DNA from 3 places in the Lysinibacillus louembei genome. Region 1 is predicted to be linked to each of the others. Evidence: riboswitches for the same ligand, from Rfam matches in the RefSeq annotation. Region 1 holds a riboswitch; each other region holds the start of a gene.
What was found. Region 1 has a riboswitch for thiamine pyrophosphate ahead of thiW (energy coupling factor transporter S component ThiW). Riboswitches for the same ligand answer to the same signal wherever they lie in the genome.

Region 1 (2,266 bases):
GCTTTTTTTAGATTTATTCCATGTTATACTAGTAAGTGACTGGAGGAATACATATGGAAAAACCACATTTACTCATTGTTGATGGCATGGCATTATTGTTTCGCTCATTTTTCGCCTCTGCGGCAATGAACCAATATATTCGCTTAGATGATGGTACGCCAACAAACGGTGTACAAGGCTTTGCACGCCATGTGCTGACAGCGCAAAATTTAATGCAGCCGACACATGTCGCCGTATGCTGGGATATGGGGATGCATACATTCCGCAATGATTTATTCGATGGCTATAAGGCGAACCGACCTGCTCCACCTGAGGAAATGCTACCGCAATTCGATATGGCAAAGGATGTATCACAGTTGATTGGCTGGAAAAACTTCGGCATTAGTGGCTTAGAGGCGGATGATTTAATTGGCTCGATGATTGAAAAATGGAAGAGCGATGCGAATATTACAGTCATCAGTGGTGATCGTGATCTATTGCAATTGCTCAATCCTGCGACAACTTTAGCTTTTACGAAAAAAGGCTATACTGAATATGATACGTATACAGAGCAGCGCTTCCGTGAGGAATACGGCATCGCACCAAAGCAATTTGCAGAAGTAAAGGCATTTATGGGCGATACGAGCGATGGTTATCCGGGTGTCAAAGGCATTGGCCCGAAAACGGCTTTGCAGCTTATTCAAACATATCACTCAATTGAAGGAGTATTAGCAGCAATTGATGAATTGAAGCCTGCACAGCGCACGAAAATTAATGATAATATGGATATGCTAAAGCTATCGCATCAACTGGCAACAATTCAATGTGATGCAGCAATTGAAGCAGAGCTACATGAGTTAGCTGTGCCAGCATTTAGTGACTCAGTTGTATTGCAATTGGAAAATCGCGGCTTGCGCTTAATTACGCGCCACGCAAGATCTTTAGGATTATAGTATTGACGCCAGATAAAAATTTCGTAATAATAGAATAAAATTGCTTGCACCACTAGGGGAGCCTTTGAGAGAGGCTGAGATGTATCTGTGCGATATAGACCCTTCGAACCTGATCTAGCTTACACTAGCGTAGGGAAGTGGCGACATTAAATGATACATGTTCATTTTATGCCGTCTCCCTGTATTTTAGTGGGTGCGGCATTTTTCATTGGGAGAGGGCGAAGCGCCAATAGATTCATGAAAAGCGCCAATAGAATTGCTCTAAGCGCCAATAGAAGCGTCCAAACCGCCAATAAAATAAAAATTAAAGAGGTGTTGTTGATGTCAGTTCGTAAATTAACGCTGATGGCGTTATTTGTTGCTATCGCAGTAGCAGGTTCTATGTTTGTAGCAATTCCTACAGGGATAGCCCGTGCCTATCCAATTCAGCATGCGGTCAATGTTGTAAGTGCTATTTTTTTAGGGCCAGTGCCAGCAGTAATCATAGCTTTTGTTACAGCTTTAGTACGTATTTTTACAGGGACAGGCTCATTGCTGGCGATTCCTGGTAGTGTTATAGGGGCCTTTTTAGCTGCAATGGCGTATAAGTATAGCGGTAAAGCATGGTTAGCTGGTGTCGGTGAAGTTATTGGCACAGGTATTATTGCGTCATTAGTTGCTGTTCCATATGCCAAAATACTAATGGGTACATCTGTCGCAGCGTTTGCTTTTATGCCAGCCTTTTTCGTCTCGAGTGCAATCGGTGCGATATTAGGTGTAATTATTGCGGCGAGCTTACGCAATACAGTGTTAGCAAAACATTTTCAAACAATATAATAGAGAAGGGCTGTCAGGAAAAACATTATCTGATAGCCCTTCTCTCATAATTAAAGGTCTTGCTCCTTCTCTTCCTCTTCTTTAGGTAGTCCGATGATTGGCTCACCTAGTAATGGGGAGGACAGGACGTACATGCCGTGATTAGAAAATGCCCAAATTAAATTGCGATCCCATTCAACAAAAATGCCATGTACTGGGTTGGAATGGTCGCTTGGACGCGTCGTTTCTCCATCTTCATTTGGAATATCTCCAGACATTTTTGGTACGAAATATGCTTCAATTGTTGGGTTTTCAGGATCGGCTAAATCAAATACTTGAACTCCCGCATTATAGAATGCATAAGGCATAAAGCGCTGACTTGGTTCTCCAGGATTGATTGTTGCATAGCCACTGCGTTTTGGACCAAAGCTACCACGACGCTGACAATAGTCAGTAAATGGTGCTGACTCAGGTGGTGTTGGACGTTCAAGAGTCGTGACGATTTTTGGGTTATAAGGATCCTTTACATCAATTGCATA
Region 2 (2,266 bases), 950 kb from region 1:
TTTATTCGCACAAGGTCTTGGTTCGCCAGTTTTACAAGGCAACGAAGTATATATCGGTGCAGCACATACAAAGTTTGACGAGGCAGGCAACTTAACAGACGAAGCAACAGTTAAATTTTTAGACCAAGTAATTGACAATTTTGTCGCTTGGGTGAAGTAGCATACAAAGCGGCTAAGGGAAGTATTTCTTAGCCGCTTGTTTATTTTCCAAACAAATACGCCTTCAACAACGCAAGTCGCTCGCGCTGGTTAGCTCTTTTCTCCACAGATGATGGTGTTTCTGCTGCAAGCACATCTGCCTCTAGCCCTACCTTCCCCGCTAAAAATTTTGCCCGTTGTAGGTGAAAATCGTTGGACACAATCGTGATTTTAGAAATATCCACTGGTAATAGCTCCTTTGAAAACAGTAAATTTTCATATGTAGAAGTAGACGCTTCCTCTAGTATAATGCGATCTGCTGCGATGCCTTTATTCATTAAGTAAGCCGCCATAATGGACGCCTCGCTTGCAGGCTCATCGCGCCCTTGCCCACCTGACACAATCGCCTTGACATGTGGATAGTCCTGCAAATAAGCAGCAGCCGTGTCAAGTCTTGTTTGCAAGGAGAGAGACGGTTCCCCAGTATGTCGAACTTTTGCGCCTAAAATAACCATATAGTCATTTGTGCCATCTGCTTGTGGTGAGGTGCCTTTGTTTATTTCCTTGCCTAAGAAATAATAGCCTACACCGCATACAACAGCAACGGCAGTAACAATTGAAATCCATTTTTTCATAACATCACCTCTTTCCTTACTATAACGAATAGATGAGAAAAAAGATTCGAATGTATTGGAAAATATGATAAATAGTGCTACGATAAGAAATAACGACGATTTGCAGGGGGACGCGTTCAGCGTTGAGAAGGTTAAAACCTGACCCTTTGAACCTGTTCAGTTAACACTGGCGTAGGGAGCAACCAAACCTTGTATGTGAGGCTCTCTATTTTTTAGAGGGCTTTTTTTGTCGAAAATTGAAAGAAAGAGGCTACATAATGATGACCATCTATAAAATTAGACAGCAGCAACCGTTAATTCATTGCATTACCAACTATGTTGTCGCAAATTTCACGGCAAATGGACTACTAGCTATCGGGGCATCTCCTGTGATGGCTGATGAAGTAAGCGAAGTTGAACAAATGACATCGATTGCAAGTGGGCTACTCATCAATATTGGTACATTAAATCAATCGAAGGTGCCTGCAATGCTGGCAGCCGGAAAAGCGGCGAACAAGCAAGGGGTGCCAGCTGTGTTAGATCCAGTTGGTGTTGGCGCAACGAGCTACCGTCAAGAAGTGATTCAGCAATTGCTACAGCAAGTGAAGTTTACATTAATTCGTTGCAATGAGGGCGAACTTGCTACAATCGCAGGTGTGGAATGGCGAGCAAAAGGCGTCGATAGTGGACAAGGTAATATTGATACAATCGCAGTTGCACAGGAAGTGGCAAAAAAATATGATACAATTGTAGTTGTAACAGGTGCGGTCGATATTGTCACAGATGGAACAATTGTGAAAAAAGTAGCAGGTGGACATGAGCGTATGACATTGGTGACAGGCTCAGGCTGTCTATTAAGTGCACTTTGTACTGCTGCGTTGACAGTGGAAGGTGAGCCTGTCGCAAATTTAGCGGAGCTTTTACAAACATATAAGCAAATTGCAGAGGATGCGGAGCGCAACACAGCGTATATTGGCTCGTTCCAAATAGAAATATTGAATGGCTTAGAAAAGTATTCGAAAGGTTGATGAGAATGGACATTGTAATGACAATTGCAGGCTCGGATAGCGGTGGCGGAGCTGGTATCCAAGCGGATTTAAAAACATTTCAGGAGCTAGGGGTTTATGGCACATCAGCTATTACGGCCTTAACGGCTCAAAACACGCTCGGTGTTTCAGATATTTTAGCTGTCTCGCCTGAATTTACGGTGGCACAAATCAAGGCGGTATTTGAGGATTTACAAGTGAAGGCTGTGAAAACAGGCATGCTTTTTTCAGCAGATATTATTGAGGCTGTGGCAATGGAGCTACAGCAGCATAGCGTACAGCTCGTAGTTGACCCTGTAATGATTGCCAAGGGTGGTGCTAGCTTATTGCAGCAAGAGGCGGTGCAGGCATTAAAAACAAAGCTACTGCCAATCGCAACAGTGTTAACGCCGAATATTCCAGAGGCAGAGGAAATTACAGGCATTCAAATTGAAAGCGTGCAAGACATTGAAGCGGCTGCGAAAAAAA
Region 3 (2,266 bases), 1.2 Mb from region 1:
ATATTCAAGACTGGTAATGAAACAAACGAATGGCATATTGAGGACATAGAAGCCGCTAGTCAAATGGCATATACCTCAATCAATGGTATAATTACTTTCACATACCGAGCCGATATGAAGACAAGAAAAGAGCGACTCATGCACTTTTCGCAACTATTTTTAAAAGGTATTGACAAGTAAGAAAAATATTGCTCAGGAAATATTAAGAAAATTCCACAAAATAAAAGCTCGAATCATTTTGTTGCCCTATCAAACAAAATGATTCAAGCTTATTTAGCATAATAAGTTTGCCAAAATTGCACATATAGATTCAATGAAGTTGCTATATCACTATGTAAATTACGCAGTGATGTTTCAATATGCTTTCTTGTATGACCATTTGTGTGTTGCAATACAGTCCCCTCTATTTCCATAATAGCTTCAATCATTTGCTGTAAATATACTTTTGCCTCATCCGAAAAATTATCCTCTTGTAAGCTTAGACGAATAAGCTCTTTTTTCACTGATTGTACATTTGTCAAAAGTGGCTCCCAATCACTACGCCACATATGATGGTTAGCTTCTGTTAGCCATTCCATTTGGTACAATAACAGTACAGAAATGGAATATGTTACAACATGATCAGGTTGGCCCATCCGCCCTTCAAACAATGAGCGTAATACAGCAAAATCCTCATTATATTTTTGTTGCTCAGCTGTATCTATCTTCACTTGAACCGCAGGATAAACACTCAAAATTGAATAAGGAAAGACAATTGTCAGAAATAGTACAACAGCGAGTATAGCAATTAAAATAATCTTGCGTTTTTGCATCATACTTCTTTTCATTTAGCTTCATACTCCTATTCTTTCAAATATAGCTTTTCATCTATAGCATTTTTCACAATGAATATATTGAAAAACATCCTCTATGTACTGTTCATTAATTCCTTATTTCTCCTATAATAACATATATCGATAAATTACTAGCTATCCTTATTAATAATTTTCATGATGACAGCTTAAAAAACATATGCTATATTGTTAACTAATTACATAGCTATCCACTGGAGGTGCCGTTGTGAACGGCTGAGATCAAAGTAAACTTTGGGATTCCTGGAACCTGATCTAGTTCATACTAGCGTAGGAAAGTGGTCGCCTATTCGTCATTACGATGTTTAAGTATGCGTTACTTTTCCTATAGGAGAGGTAACGCTTTTTTTATTGGAGGAAAGCAAAATGATTCATGCCATCACGAGCGGTAAAGGTCTAACAGCACAAGTAATCACTCAAATAAAGGCAATCACTCCTGCTGTGGATGCGATTGTTATACGTGAAAAACAGCTCACCTTTGCAGAAATTGATAACGGGATTGCTGCGCTTCTACAAGCAGGTGTTAATGCAAAACAATTGATTGTTCATACGCATATAGAGCTCGCTTACAAATATGGCTTACTCGGTTGCCATTTTGCAGCAAATCAGACAATCAATGCGCCACAGTACCCTTTCTTATGTGGACAATCTGCACATACAAAGGAGGAAGCTCACCAAAGTGTGGCAATGGGTATGGATTATATTTATTTCTCTCCCGTTTTCCAGACTACTTGTAAGCTCGATGTACCTGCTAAAGGGCTTCAAGCGCTCGCTGATATATGTCAAGCAATTGAAATACCTGTGTTGGCACTAGGTGGCGTGACACATAGCAATATCCAAAAGGTGCTGCAAGCTGGTGCACAAGGCTATGCGGCAATCTCAATGTTTTTTGATTAAGGGGGGCAATGTATGAAGTGTGAAGGCTTTACGATTATCGGTGGCGGTGTCATCGGACTATCCATTGCTTATCAATTATTAAAGCAACAGCAACAGGTAACGCTTTTCCATGCAGAAAAAACAACAACAGCATCACTTGCAGCTGGTGGTATGCTCGGTGGTCAAAATGAATTTTATGCCCCTTCTCCGCTTTATAATTTAGCACTGGAAAGCCGGACATTGCATAAAAAAATTGCACAGGAGCTGTTTGAATTAACAGGACAAGATGTAGGGTTACTGCCTTCAGGGCTTATTAAAATTGCGACAAACAAACAAGGCTTGCAAGATTTACAGCAGCAATACGACTTTTTGCATAACGACCGCCCTGCATCTATTCATTGGTTAAATCAAAGCGATTTACAGCACTACGAGCCATTATTAGGGCGAGTCATTGCAGGCAGCTTCCATATTTACGAAGATCATCAAGTAAATGCAAGAGCTTTAACAAAAGCATTATTTCTCGCCATACAGCAGCTTGG

Region 2: it holds a riboswitch for thiamine pyrophosphate, as region 1 does, so the genes downstream of both, thiM (hydroxyethylthiazole kinase) here and thiW (energy coupling factor transporter S component ThiW) in region 1, are expected to answer to the same signal.
Region 3: it holds a riboswitch for thiamine pyrophosphate, as region 1 does, so the genes downstream of both, R6U77_RS16895 (thiamine phosphate synthase) here and thiW (energy coupling factor transporter S component ThiW) in region 1, are expected to answer to the same signal.

What each region holds. Positions count from the first base shown of each region.
Region 1 is NZ_CP137624.1:2,142,580-2,144,845, forward strand. It holds gene R6U77_RS10560 (5'-3' exonuclease) at 54-932, shown strand; TPP riboswitch at 977-1,085, shown strand; gene thiW (energy coupling factor transporter S component ThiW) at 1,254-1,748, shown strand; gene R6U77_RS10570 (LVIVD repeat-containing protein) at 1,799-2,266, opposite strand, start outside.
Region 2 is NZ_CP137624.1:3,090,404-3,092,669, reverse strand. It holds gene R6U77_RS15390 (NADPH-dependent FMN reductase) at 1-160, shown strand, start outside; gene R6U77_RS15385 (YdcF family protein) at 201-773, opposite strand; TPP riboswitch at 868-968, shown strand; gene thiM (hydroxyethylthiazole kinase) at 1,034-1,780, shown strand; gene thiD (bifunctional hydroxymethylpyrimidine kinase/phosphomethylpyrimidine kinase) at 1,786-2,266, shown strand, end outside.
Region 3 is NZ_CP137624.1:3,381,373-3,383,638, forward strand. It holds gene R6U77_RS16885 (hypothetical protein) at 1-63, opposite strand, end outside; gene R6U77_RS19890 (TetR family transcriptional regulator C-terminal domain-containing protein) at 37-180, shown strand; gene R6U77_RS16890 (hypothetical protein) at 270-827, opposite strand; TPP riboswitch at 1,038-1,145, shown strand; gene R6U77_RS16895 (thiamine phosphate synthase) at 1,218-1,748, shown strand; gene thiO (glycine oxidase ThiO) at 1,761-2,266, shown strand, end outside.